DNA from 2 places in the Bacillus sp. 01N42_2 genome. Region 1 is predicted to be linked to the other one. Evidence: predicted binding sites of a transcription regulator. Region 1 holds the regulator's gene; the other holds the start of a gene.

Region 1 (7,147 bases):
CTAGAATAAATGTCTTTCCGATTCCGAATTTTCCGTACAGGTACAGCCCCTTGCCTTTGCCCGTTTCATTATAGCTTTTCAGAAAATCCGTCACATGCTGGAAGATGCCGAGTCTGCTCGGATCTGTAATGTCGATCTGCTGAAACGTCGCGCCGAGAAGATCCCGCTGGATATACATGCTCTTCATCAGGGACTTTTGTCTTTTCTGGCGGTCGAGCTTTCTCTTTTCCGGACATTCGTAATATTCAATATCAATAGAACGTCCGTTGATCACAAGCTTCGGATGATAGCCTTCAAGCAGGCTGTTCGTCTCGTTGTCTTTTGAACAGAAGGCGCACTGCTTGCTTTGCTGAACGTATTCGTACAGTTTATTTAACCCTCTGTCAATCATGCTTTGATTAATTGCATCTTTCTGTTCCTTCAAAAAAGCCTGGACGTCTTTGTCGGCCATGACTTGCTGCTGCATTCGTTCCAGGCGTTTTTGAAAGTCAGGTCTCTTCGTCACGCCTTCTAAGGATCGGCTGATCGGTTCCATTCAGTATCACCCCGCTTCTCTGTCTCAGTAGGCAGAGTATTTTTTCAGTTTTTTCATTTCTTCCATCATTTTTTTCTTCTGTTCTTCGAGATCCTCCGCGGAAAGAGCCGGCTGCTGTTCAGGCTTCTTCCCGGTTTCTTCTTCTTTCATCCAATCAGGGCGCTTTTCTTCCCGGACGGTTTTTTTGCCGCGCGCCGCGCCGTTTGTTTTGCCGTCCGCCCAATCAAGATACTGCCTGTGCTCTTCTATTGCGAGCTTCATTGCTTCCCGGACCGTTTTTACTTTCTTTCTGGCCCAGTGAGCGGCGATTTTTTGAATATAGTTTTTGGACAGCTTCATATCCGTTTTCAGCATGACATAATAAATCAGCACATTGGTGACACCGGGCTCAAGCTTCTGTTCGAACATAATATCAGCGATAATCTGCAAGTCTGCTTTGGACGGCTCGGTCCCGTCCGCAATGTCCTGAAGAAGCTTTCTCGGTGATATGGTCTCAAGCTGTGCAATGAGTTCGGCATTCAATGAATCGTCCTTTTCCGTCTTGTTTTCCCGCAGACGGACAGGCTGTGTTTTATCAATCAGTTCCGGAAGCTTCCCGCTTCTTTCAATTTGGTACCAGTCGCTGGCCGCTTTCCTCAGCGCTTCGGCCGTTATCGTATCCTGTTCATTAATTGCGGTCATGACGACGTGCTGCATGGAGATAGGATCTATTCCGTATAAATATGAAAGCTTTTTAATGCTCTCCCGCACGTCCTGCGTGATTGATTTGCGCGGTATCATCGTTTCTGACAGTCCCGCCATGAAAAGCTCAAAATCAAACACTTCCTCCGTCACCGTATAGGAAGGCGCTTGTCCGACAGACGCCGTCTCATAGTCCTCGGGGAGCTTCATCGCTTCTTCCATATCCGGCGTCATTTTCCATTCGCTCGGCTGAAAAGAGGCAAAGGCGTGATTAAACGGACGCGTAATTTCCCTTGCGTCCGCACCGACGGAAGGATGCGTGTAAAATTGTCTCAGCTGTTGGTATTTCGTTTTACCGACTCTGTTATAAAGAAAGACATTCAGCATGCCGTCTTCAAAAAAATCATTCGGTCTGAGCGGGGGCAGCAGCTCATAAATAAACATCCGTTCCTTTTGCTCGGACTCCCGGATATACACTTTCAGCAGCCCGATTCCTTCAAGCTTTCCCTGTTCATGATGAATCTTTTTTAGATTTGCCTGCATCATGCCCATCAGCTGTCTGTGCGTGGATTCAGCTCCCCACAAACGGTTCTGCTCAAGCTCCCCCCATAAAGTCATATACAGAGAGAATGCAAATGAACCGATCAGCGGCTGGTACAGATGTGTCAAAACCTGTCTGTCGACATCCTGAAGAAGCGAACGGCTTTTGACCGTATAAGGATCTACAGGCAATACGTCATTCCAATAGTCAGCCATGATTCTCAAACCTTCCGATATGTTTCTACTCTCATTTTACACCGTTTCCGTCATCTATCAAATGCCAATTTTGCTCATGAGAAAAGAGCCAGACATCATCTCTTAGCTCTTTAGCGCTCTTTCTTTATTAAATCTTTCAATTCATCAATAAACACGTTTATATCTTTAAACTGCCGGTAGACCGAGGCAAAGCGGACATAAGACACCTCATCTATTTTCGCCAGCCGGTCCATCACCATTTCTCCGACAAGTTCGCTTTTGACTTCAGATACGCCTTGATTTCGCAGCTCTTTTTCAATGTCAAAGCACATGTCTTCAAGTGTTTTTAAAGGAACGGGCCTTTTTTCACAGGCTTTAATTAATCCGCGCAGCATTTTTTCACGGCTGAATTCTTCCCGGACGCCTTCTTTTTTCACGACGATCAGAGGCATCTCTTCAAACTTCTCAAATGTAGTGAAGCGGTAATGGCAGGCTTCGCACTCCCGCCTTCTGCGGATTGATTTCCCTTCGTCCGCAGGCCGTGAATCAAGTACGCGGGAACCGTTATGCTGGCATGAAGGACATTTCAATTGGATCAGCTCCCATCTGTTTCATTGCTGTAATGCGGTTCGCAAGCTTCCGGTAAATGCCCGCCAACGTATCTAGGATGAGCCTATTGTGTTGGGAGAGCCGATAGACCGGCCTTATCTTCTTCTATTTTACAAAAAAATTGCTTAAAGAAAAAGCAATGCTGTTTTTTTACATAAGAAAAGGAGCATCAGCTTCAAAGCGCGTAATGGCTTTTTCAGCTTAGCTCCCTTGTGTTTGCGTTTTGAAAATTACAGAACTTTCGCTTGTGCCTGTTTAATCTGTACAGGCCCCATTCCTCTCGGTATTTCAATGTTTTCTCTTGTATCTGCATGTAATGCGTCCGCAATGTAATCAGCAGCCACATTAGGATCCAGGTCTCCACAAGTATAAACATCAATGCTTGCATATCCGTGTTCAGGAAAACTGTGAATCGTTAAATGTGACTCAGAGATAATAACGACTCCGCTTACGCCTTGCGGTGCAAATTTGTGAAATGCGACCTCGCGCACTTCAGCTCCTGATTTCAAAGCAGCATTTACAAACGTTTTTTCAATAAAATCCATGTCATTGAGCTTATCAAAATCGCATCCCCACAGCTCGGAGATGACGTGACGCCCCATTGTTTCCATAATCATGGACCCCCCTTAACAAGAATTAAAAAAGTGAATTTCCGAGAACTGACCCGGCCATTTACCACGGGGGAAAGTTAGTCCGGAGAGGTCCTAACCCTTTAAGTAATTCCGAAGCAGTCACGAGCAAGAAGTTCACGAAAGATAGTATACTGTGTTTAAGTTTATTTTGCAAGGAGTGTTTTTTTGCAAATATGCCGTTAAGGGTTTTTTCTAACAAATGTCCATGATCTTTATTCTACACAGCTGACGGGTGTTTCATTCGCGCGGCGACGTGGCGGATAAGATCAACGACCCGGCAGGAATATCCCCATTCATTGTCATACCAGGCGAGCACCTTTACTTTCCGGTCTTCCATCACCATTGTCGTCAGCCCGTCAATGATCGCCGAGTGTGAATTCGTATTATAATCCGAAGAAACGAGTGGTTCATCCGAATAATCAAGTATTCCGTACATTGACGTCTTTGCGGCTCGTTGGAATGCGGCGTTCACTTGCTCGGCCGACACATCTGTTTTCAGGTCACAGACAAGGTCCACTAAGGACACGTTAGGAACGGGAACCCGCAGAGCCAGGCCGTGAAGTTTTCCTTTCAGATGAGGCAGCACGAGCGACAGCGCTTTAGCCGCGCCTGTAGAAGTCGGAATGATGGATTCTCCGCACGCTCTCGCCCTCCGCAGATCTTTATGCGGATTGTCGATATTTTTTTGGTCATTCGTGTAAGCGTGAACGGTCGTCATCAGGCCGCTCTCAATCCCGAATTCCTGATCAAGCACTTTGACGACCGGTGCAAGACAGTTTGTCGTGCAGGATGCATTTGAAATAATTACATGTTCATCCGGATTGAACTTTTCTTCATTCACTCCCATGACAATGGTAACGTCTTCATTTTTACCCGGAGCCGTTAAAATAACCTTTTTCGCCCCTGCTTCAATATGGCTCATCGCTTTTTCTTTTGAATTAAATTTTCCCGTTGCCTCTATAACGATGTCTATTCCGCACTCTTTCCACGGAAGCTCTCTCGGATCCCGCCGATTGAACAGCATAATATGTTTTCCGTTGACGATCAGACTGTCTTCGGCAGCTTCGACTTCTTGACCGTATTTGCCGTGAATTGTGTCATACTTTATCAAATGAGCAAGCGTTTCCGGGGGATAGCTTGCATTAATGGCTGTTATTTGAATTTGATCATCTTCCATTGCTTTTCTGAACACCATTCTTCCGATTCTTCCAAACCCGTTGATTGCTACTTTTACCTTCATGCTCAGGTCACCCCTTTTTAATATGCCACTCTAATTTAATTTTAATTATATATAGTATAACACATTAAAAGAAATCCGCCAGTACAACTTGATAAAAATCCGCCCTTATACCGATCAATATGTTGTTCAATCGGTTTTTTTGCATATAAAATGATCTTTTTTCCATAAAAAAAGCAGGATCAGCATCTCTGGCTGCCTGCTTTTTTCTTATATTTGTTCCGGATCTTTAAATTTGTCATTTAAAATGCTGTCCTCTAATACGGATGACACCTCGCCGTACCGTTTAGAAATATGCATCGCGCCCCAGTCGCACAGCGCGTTTAAAATTCTTTCCAGGCTGTGGCCGTATTCACTCAATTCGTATTCCACTTTCGGCGGCACCTGATTGTACACGATCCGGTTGATGACGCCGTCAGCTTCCAATTCCCGCAATTGCTGTGTCAGCATCTTTTGTGTAATGTCCGGCATAAGCCGCTTCAATTCGCTTGTCCGCTTTTTTCCGCGCATCAGGTGGCAGAGGATCACACACTTCCATTTTCCGCCGATCACTTCTAGCGTCGCCTCTACAGATATATTGTATTTTTTCTTCAGCAACGGTAATTCCTCCTCATCTATAGGAACTAAAAAGTGCCTATGGCACTTAAAAGTACGTTCTTTTCAATGACTCATCTATCGATCATAATGACATTTGCCGGCTGAAAAGGAATGTACTCTTATACTTATATCGTTTACCCGGCATCATTTCAACCATACATTATCGTTCAAGGAGGAAAACAGATGTCTTCACATCGCCAAAGCTATTTACCAGCACTGCTGGCATTAGCCGTCAGTGCTTTTGCGATCGGCACAACCGAATTTATCAGCGTCGGACTGCTGCCGCTTATATCTCATGATCTGCATATACCTGTGACAACGGCGGGACTTACCGTTTCCATGTATGCTCTGGGCGTGACATTCGGCGCGCCGGTTTTAACTTCTCTTACATCAGGCATGTCGCGGAAAACGCTGCTGCTCTGGGTAATGCTGATTTTTATCGCCGGAAATACACTTGCAGCGAGCGCTTCCTCAATCGGCGTCTTACTGGCAGCGCGGGTCATTTCTGCTTTTTCCCACGGCATTTTCATGTCAATCGGGGCAACAATCGCCGCCAATATCGTGCCTGAGCATAAAAGAGCAAGCGCGATTTCCATCATGTTCACAGGGCTGACGGTAGCTACAGTGACCGGTGTTCCGTTCGGGACTTATCTCGGCCAGCAATTCGGATGGAGAATCGCATTTGCCGTCATCGTCGCGGTAGGAATCATTGCATTTCTCACAAATGCGCTTCTCGTTCCGTCAAATTTGCGCAAAGGAACGAAAACCGCATTTTCCGAACAGATAAAACTCGTCAAAAACGGCCGGCTGCTGCTTTTATTTATTATTACAGCGTTAGGCTACGGCGGAACGTTTGTCGTGTTTACGTATTTATCTCCGCTTCTTCAGGAAGTAACAGGTTTTCAGAAAGAAACCGTCGCGGCCATCCTGCTTGTTTACGGAATTGCGATTGCTATCGGAAACATGATCGGCGGCCGGTTATCAAATCGGAATCCGCTGAGAGCATTGTTTTACATGTTCATTGTCCAGGCGGCTGTGCTGTTTATCTTGACTTTTACCGCGCCGTTTAAAACAGCCGGACTGATCACCATTATTTTTATGGGGCTGTTGGCGTTTATGAATGTGCCGGGGCTTCAAGTATATGTCGTGATGCTGAGTGAACGTTTTGCGCCAAGCGCCGTTGATACAGCATCAGCCTTAAACATCGCGGCATTTAATGCCGGAATCGCAATCGGTTCTTTTGCCGGCGGGATTATAACAGATTCAATCGGGATTATTCATACCGCTTGGATCGGGGCGTTAATGGTGCTCAGCGCGGTCGTGTTAACCGGATGGAGCAGAAAGCTTGAAAAGCGGGATCGCACTGTCCTTGAAAGGAGGTGAGTTTTTCTTCAGCGCATTTTAATTTTTTTAACAAACAAACAATAGGAGGAACATATACATGACAACACATTTACAAGCAAAAGCAACATTGCATAACGGAGTAGAGATGCCTTGGTTCGGCATCGGAGTTTTCAAAGTAGAGGAAGGCGCGGAACTCGTCAACGCGGTGAAAACGGCATTGGCGCACGGCTATCGCAGTGTTGATACCGCCGCGATTTACGGAAATGAAGAGGGTGTCGGCGAAGGCATCCGCCAAGGATTGCAAGAAGCGGGATTAAAGCGTGAAGACATTTTTGTCACGTCAAAAGTGTGGAATGCCGATTTAGGGTATGAAGAAACGTTAAAAGCGTTTGACACAAGTTTAGAAAAACTCGGTTTAGACTATTTAGATTTATATTTGATCCATTGGCCTGTCGAAGGAAAGTACATCGATGCGTGGCGGGCGCTCGAAACCCTCTACCGGGATGGACGCATTAAGGCGATCGGGGTCAGCAATTTCCAAATTCACCATCTGAAACATCTCATGAAAGAAACGGAAATCAAGCCGATGATTAACCAGGTGGAGTACCACCCCCGTCTGACTCAGAAAGAACTGCACGCTTTCTGCGCCGAACAAAATATTCAGCTTGAAGCATGGTCGCCATTGATGCAAGGCCAGCTGCTTGATCATCCCGTCTTACAGGAAATCGCTGAGAAATACGGCAAATCAGCCGCTCAAGTGATTTTGCGCTGGGATTT
Region 2 (7,147 bases), on a different contig from region 1:
GCGAGATTGCCGCCAGAGGAAAGCTCCCGATGATTGTCGGAGGGACGGGTCTGTACATCCAGTCTGTGCTGTATGATTATACGTTTACGGAACACTCCGGTGATCCTTTATTCAGGGAGCGCATGGAGAAACTGGCTGCCGAAGAAGGGGCTGAGGCTCTTCATGCCAAACTTGCGGCGGCCGATCCGGAAGCAGCGGCAGCCATTCATCAAAACAATACGCGAAGAGTCATCCGCGCTCTCGAAATTCTGCACATATCGGGCAAAACAATGTCAGAACATCTTAAAACTCAAAAACGGGAGCTGCTTTACAATGCGGTGCTCATCGGTCTTACAATGGACAGAGAAGTGCTGTACGGCCGGATTAACGAGCGTGTTGACCTGATGATGGAAGCCGGCCTTCTTGAGGAAGTCAAGCGGCTGTATGATATGAATATCCGGGACAGCCAATCGATTCAGGCGATCGGCTATAAAGAGCTGTATGAATATCTTGATGGAAAAGTGCCGCTTTCTCAGGCCGTGGAGCAATTAAAACAAAATTCAAGACGTTATGCGAAACGTCAGCTGACCTGGTTTCGCAATAAAATGTCTGTTTCATGGACCGATATGACGCCGCCTGTTGATCTTGAACAGAAAAAAAAGGAAATTTTCGAGTGTATAGCAGGAAAACTGGAAATTTAATCGAAACAGTATTGTATTGAGAACCAAGGAGGACGAAACATGAAACCGATTAATATTCAGGATCAGTTTTTGAATCAAATCCGAAAAGACAATACGTTCGTCACGGTATTTTTACTCAACGGCTTTCAGCTTCGCGGCCAGGTAAAAGGCTTTGACAACTTTACCGTCTTACTCGAAACGGAGGGGAAGCAGCAGCTTATTTATAAACATGCCATCTCCACGTTCGCCCCGCAAAAAAACGTTCAGCTTGAGCTTGAATAAACTTTTGCCAAAGACCATGAACAATGGTCTTTTTCTATGCGCATCTGTATATTGCCGGCTTTATATCGGCAACATAAAAGGGGGCTTGGAAAGCGATGTTCGAAAGTGAGAATGAACTGAGAAGAATCAGGATAACGCTCGTCTGGATCGCTGTTTTTTTGCTGTTTGGAGCATGCAGCAATCATGAAACGGTGGTGACGGATGATGACGGCGGCTCGGCGGATGCCGAACCGCAGACAGAAGGCACGGTGCAGCTGGAGCATAACCATTTCGGCGTCGTCGAAGACGGTTATTTAAAAATATATCGTTACGACGAAAAAACGAATAAAGTCAAACTGAAAAAAGAAACGACGTTAGATGAGCTTGAATAAATTTCACAAGCTTTCGAATTTACAAAGCGGGCCGCACAAGCTACACTAGGTACTGACATTGATCATGCAGAGGGTGAGACGATTGAAACACAAGGTGATAATCAACCATTGGGAAGAAACCTGTGAAGATGATTCCTGCTATGAATATGGAACCAGCATCATTGTTGACGGCAAAGAACTGCTCAGAGAGGCTTCCATCACAAGCGCTCTGAAAGCCGTGCTGAAAGAAATCGGTGCTGATGCGGAAATAGAAGAGACCGTTGAAAGCGAAAAAAAATGTGATTCTTACAAAAAATAAGAATAAAAGTCTAGACTACTAAGCAGTTTTTTTTCATGTTATGATAGACATCGGCTTACACATGACACCTTGAGTAGGATGAGAGATGATTCTCGTTCTGCTCTCTTTTTTGGGCGTTAATCGGGGCAGAACCAAGGTCCGCTCTTTCAAAAATATGAACTTTTTATAAATCGATCTCAATATGTTGTGTTTTTCTGAGAGGTTAGTATACTATATATAGTGTTAAGAGATTCATTATTTTTGATAGGTCGTGATAAGGATGGTTCAAATCATATTTGATTCAAAGACAGGGAATGTTCAGCGTTTTGTGAATAAAACAGACTTTCAGCTGATCCGCAAGGTGGATGAAATGGACCACGTGGACACTCCGTTTGTTTTGGTCACCTACACGACAAACTTCGGCCAGGTACCGGCATCAACACAATCATTTCTCGAAAAATACGCCCATCTCTTATTAGGAGTCGCTGCGAGCGGCAACAAAGTATGGGGCGATAACTTTGCAAAAAGCGCCGATACCATTTCAAGACAATATCAGGTGCCGATCTTGCACAAATTTGAACTCAGCGGCACAGCGAAAGACGTTGAATTGTTTACTCAGGAGGTAGAAAAAGTTGTCACAAAACCAAGTGCCAAAATGGATTCAGTTAAATAACGAAATTATGATCCAACAAGATGGAAAATTCCAGTTTGATAAAGATAAAGAGGCTGTACATAGCTATTTTGTTGACTATATCAACCAAAACACAGTTTACTTTCACGATTTGAAAGAGAAGCTGGATTATTTAATTGAAAACCAATACTACGAAGAAGAATTCTTAAGCCTGTATTCTTTTGAAGACATTAAAGAAGTGTTTAAGACAGCTTACGCAAAGAAGTTTCGTTTTCCTTCCTTCATGAGTGCGTTTAAATTCTATAATGACTATGCTTTGAAAACGAATGACAAAAAAAGAATCCTCGAGCGTTACGAGGACCGGATCTCAATTGTTGCGCTGTTCTTCGCAAACGGCGACACTGAGAAAGCGAAAGAATATGTGAATCTGATGATCAATCAGGAATATCAGCCGAGCACACCGACATTCTTAAATGCGGGCCGCAAACGCCGCGGAGAGCTTGTCAGCTGTTTCCTCTTGGAAGTCAATGATTCCTTAAACGACATCTCAAGAGCGATCGACATCTCCATGCAGCTTTCTAAACTGGGCGGCGGGGTTTCTCTTAACCTGTCTAAGCTCCGTGCGAAAGGTGAAGCGATCAAAGATGTGGAAAACGCCACAAAAGGCGTCGTAGGGGTGATGAAGCTTCTTGATAATGCGTTCCGCTACGCTGACCAAATGGGGCAGAGACAAGGCTCAGGCGCGGCATACCTGAACATCTTCCACCGGGATATTAATGATTTTCTTGATACGAAAAAAATCTCGGCTGATGAAGATGTCCGCGTTAAAACCCTTTCCATCGGCGTCGTGATTCCGGACAAGTTTGTCGAGCTTGCGCGTGAGGATAAAGCCGCTTACGTCTTTTATCCGCATACGATTTATAAAGAATACGGCCAGCATATGGACGAAATGGACATGACGGCGATGTATGAGGAGCTTGTCGACAACCCGCGCGTCAAAAAAGAAAAAGTAAATGCGCGCAAATTGCTTGAAAAGCTTGCCGTTCTCCGTTCTGAGTCAGGCTATCCGTACATTATGTTCCAGGATAACGTAAACAAAGAGCACGCGAATAACCACGTATCAAAAGTGAAATTCTCGAACCTTTGCTCAGAGGTGCTTCAGGCGTCACAGGTTTCAGCTTACACAGATTATGACGAGGAAGACGAAATCGGCCTGGACATTTCCTGCAACCTTGGTTCTTTAAATATTTTAAATGTCATGAAACATAAATCGATTGAGCGCACGGTGAAACTCGCGACGGATTCCCTGACTCATGTCTCCGAGACGACGGATATCCGCAACGCGCCGGCAGTCAGACGCGCAAACAAAGCGATGAAGTCGATCGGTCTAGGCGCGATGAACCTGCACGGCTACCTTGCCCAAAACGGCATCGCTTACGAAAGCCCGGAAGCAAGAGACTTCGCGAATACGTTCTTTATGATGGTGAACTTTTATTCCATCCAGCGTTCAGCTGAGCTTGCAAAAGAAAAAGGCGAAACGTTTGAGCATTATGAAGGCTCCACTTATGCAACGGGAGAATATTTCAATAAATATATCGAAAAAGAATTCTCGCCGGCATACGAAAAAATCGCTGCGCTCTTTGAAGGCATGCACATCCCGACAATCGAAGACTGGAAAGAGCTGAAGGCGTTTGTCGCTGAAAACGGCATGTACCACAGCTACAGACTGTGCATCGCGCCGACAGGCTCCATTTCCTACGTCCAATCCAGCACGGCATCCGTTATGCCGATTATGGAACGGATTGAAGAAAGAACATACGGAAACTCCAAAACATATTATCCGATGCCGGGGTTAGCGTCTAATAACTGGTTCTTCTACAAAGAAGCTTATGATATGGACATGTTCAAAGTGGTGGATATGATCGCGACAATCCAGCAGCATATCGATCAGGGAATCAGCTTTACCCTGTTTTTGAAAGATACGATGACAACTCGTGATCTGAACCGTATTGATCTGTATGCCCACCATAGAGGCATCAAAACCATTTACTATGCAAGAACGAAAGATACCGGGCAGGACAGCTGTCTTTCTTGTGTCGTTTGATTAAAGGAGAGTTTACAGTGACAAAAATTTATGACGCAGCAAACTGGTCAAAGCATGAAGATGATTTTACCCAAATGTTTTACAACCAAAACGTAAAGCAGTTCTGGCTTCCCGAAGAGATCGCATTAAACGGCGATCTCCTCACTTGGAAGTACTTGGGTAAAAATGAGCAGGATACGTATATGAAAGTGCTCGCCGGCCTGACACTGCTTGATACAGAGCAGGGGAACACAGGCATGCCGATTGTGGCCGAGCACGTAGAAGGCCATCAGCGAAAAGCGGTTCTTAATTTCATGGCGATGATGGAAAACGCGGTGCACGCAAAATCATATTCAAATATTTTTATGACACTTGCTCCGACTGAAACGATCAACGAAGTGTTTGAATGGGTAAAGCAAAATAAGTACCTGCAGAAAAAAGCCCAAACCGTCGTCGGACTGTACCGCGCCATCAAAAAAGACGATGAGATTTCGCTGTTTAAAGCGATGGTTGCTTCCGTTTACTTAGAAAGCTTCCTTTTCTACAGCGGTTTCTATTATCCGTTATATTTCTACGGACAGGGAAAACTGATGCAAAGCGGTGAAATCATCAACCTGATTCTTCGTGATGAAGCGATCCACGGCGTCTATGTCGGACTGCTTGCCCAAGAAATATACAATAAACAAACAGAAGCGAAAAAGGCGGAACTTCGTGAATTTGCGATTGAGCTTTTAGAAGAGCTTTATCACAATGAGCTTGAGTATACCGAGGATCTGTACGATCAAGTCGGGCTGTCTCATGACGTAAAGAAATTCATCCGCTATAACGCCAATAAAGCTTTGATGAACTTAGGGTTCGATGCTTACTTTGAAGAAGAGGATATTAATCCGATCGTATTAAACGGATTAAACACCAAAACGAAATCACATGATTTCTTCTCCATGAAAGGGAACGGCTACAAAAAAGCGACGGTAGAACCGATTAAAGACGAGGATTTTTATTTCGGCCAAGATGAAGAGCAGATATAATATCTGCTCTTTTGGCTTGAATGGAGAGGTATGACAGGAGGAACCGACATGGATAAAATGGATGAAATCATCTTAGCTGCGCGGCGGAGTGACGTCTTCCAAAATGAAACGCTGACATTCCAGGGAGTCAACAGCGAAGATGAGCGTATCGTGAAGATTATGGCTCAAATTGAGGAGCATTTTTTAGAAATCAGAAGAGGCGACGCGGAAGAGGACCCGCGTTTTAAACAGCCGATTCCGTATGTCGTCATCCGGCGCGATGATGAAGTGTTTGTGTATGAGCGGCTCGCGGGCGGCGGAGAAACGCGCCTTCATAATAAACTTTCCCTCGGTTTCGGCGGACACATGAATCCTATGGAGGGAGCGGCCTCATTTGCGGAGGTGCTGAAACAGAATACCGACCGGGAGTTAGCAGAAGAACTGCACATCCTTGAGGAAGACAAACAAAACATTGTCACACTCGGTTTAATTAATGATGATGAAAACAGTGTCGGAAAGGTGCATATCGGTATCCTTTCTGCGCTCCAATTAGTGTCTGGAGCACAAGTCGAAGTGAAAGAAAAAGAGCAGATCGCCGGCCGCTGGATGAAAGTGAACGAATTAAAAGAAGAAGACGTGTATCAGCGGCTTGAAACTTGGTCTCAGTTTGTCGCCGATATTCTTCAATAACAGAAAAACCCCTGTTCCTCCTAAAAAAGGGAGAACAGGGGTTTTTCATTAGTTTAACGTAATGATAGTATCAAATCCCGCTTTTTTGGCCCGCGCTGCTAAAGATTCAGCATAATCTCTGGAAGAGAATGCGCCAATCTGTACTTTAAATAAGCCGTCTTTCGGAAGCACAATCGCATCAAAACCTTTAGACACCGCATTGGCGGCAAGCGCATCAGCATTTGCTTTCACATTGAAAGCGCCGATTTGCACTTTATACAAGTCAGTCTTTTTTTTTAGCCCGAAAGCCTGCTCCAAGCCCTTGGCATGTCCTCTTGCAAGGCTTTCAATAAAACTGGCTGTTTTCAGTTTATTTGCATCAGCTGCCGTATCAACAAAACCATTCTCCGTCAAAATCGCCGGCATACTTGTCTCCCGCAGCACATGGAAGTTGGCTGTTTTTTTCCCTCGGTCATTAAAACCGGATGCTTGGATTACTTGCGTGTGAACGGCTGACTGGTAAGTCGAAGTCGGCGCTCCGACACCGGGGTAAATATAGCTTTCGAATCCGGTTCCGCCGCCTGAGTTAATATGAATGGATAAAAAATAATCTGCGCCCCAGCTGTTGGCGGCATCCGTTCTTTCCGTCAGACTGACCGTCTTATCGCTTGTCCTGCTCATCGTGACAGAAACCCCTTCATACTCATTCGTCAGAATCGTACGCAAAACCAGCGCGATCTCCAGCGTGACCGCTTTTTCTTGAAGCCCATTTCCGGTTGCGCCTGAATCAGTTCCGCCATGACCGGGGTCTATAAAAATTTTAACCATTCTCCATCACCTCATTACAGCATATGATGATATTTAAAAGGTGCTTGTACGGCTGTCATTCATAAAAAAAATGAGAAATACACCCAGCATTTCCCGGAAAATAAAAATAAATGGTTTGTCCTTCCGTTTCAGCTGAATACAATAAGAAATGAAAAATATTTCTCGGGAAAGCGCAGGATTCAGCATCATTCCCAAAGAGAACGGAAAATGCGACAGATAAAAGGGGTAATCGGGCCTCATGATGATAGGCGGGTGTCACGGAACGCCTTTATCATGAATAAGATAAAGAGAGAACAGAGAGGTGAGCATGTTGGAGCGCGCTGTAACCTATAAAAATAAC

The links. Region 1 encodes NrdR, which represses ribonucleotide reductase genes. Its sites were predicted from a motif close to AACACNATATATNGTGTT; they were not measured.
Region 2: nrdI (class Ib ribonucleoside-diphosphate reductase assembly flavoprotein NrdI) is a predicted target of NrdR. The motif match lies at 1,817-1,834, and genes of this name have one in related genera.

Annotation. Positions count from the first base shown of each region.
Region 1 covers NZ_JBFTRO010000003.1:395,294-402,440, forward strand. Annotated here, with positions in the region: gene dnaI (primosomal protein DnaI) at 1-535, opposite strand, end outside; gene dnaB (replicative helicase loading/DNA remodeling protein DnaB) at 560-1,972, opposite strand; gene nrdR (transcriptional regulator NrdR) at 2,083-2,541, opposite strand; gene speD (adenosylmethionine decarboxylase) at 2,791-3,171, opposite strand; gene AC1DN5_RS09570 (glyceraldehyde-3-phosphate dehydrogenase) at 3,410-4,432, opposite strand; gene AC1DN5_RS09575 (winged helix-turn-helix transcriptional regulator) at 4,640-5,026, opposite strand; gene AC1DN5_RS09580 (MFS transporter) at 5,210-6,409, shown strand; gene AC1DN5_RS09585 (aldo/keto reductase) at 6,468-7,147, shown strand, end outside.
Region 2 covers NZ_JBFTRO010000002.1:140,686-147,832, reverse strand. Annotated here, with positions in the region: gene miaA (tRNA (adenosine(37)-N6)-dimethylallyltransferase MiaA) at 1-680, shown strand, start outside; gene hfq (RNA chaperone Hfq) at 720-941, shown strand; gene AC1DN5_RS04685 (YmzC family protein) at 1,037-1,312, shown strand; gene AC1DN5_RS04680 (hypothetical protein) at 1,395-1,610, shown strand; gene nrdI (class Ib ribonucleoside-diphosphate reductase assembly flavoprotein NrdI) at 1,870-2,262, shown strand; gene nrdE (class 1b ribonucleoside-diphosphate reductase subunit alpha) at 2,222-4,324, shown strand; gene nrdF (class 1b ribonucleoside-diphosphate reductase subunit beta) at 4,342-5,331, shown strand; gene AC1DN5_RS04660 (hypothetical protein) at 5,380-6,000, shown strand; gene AC1DN5_RS04655 (N-acetylmuramoyl-L-alanine amidase) at 6,049-6,807, opposite strand; gene spoVK (stage V sporulation protein K) at 7,115-7,147, shown strand, end outside.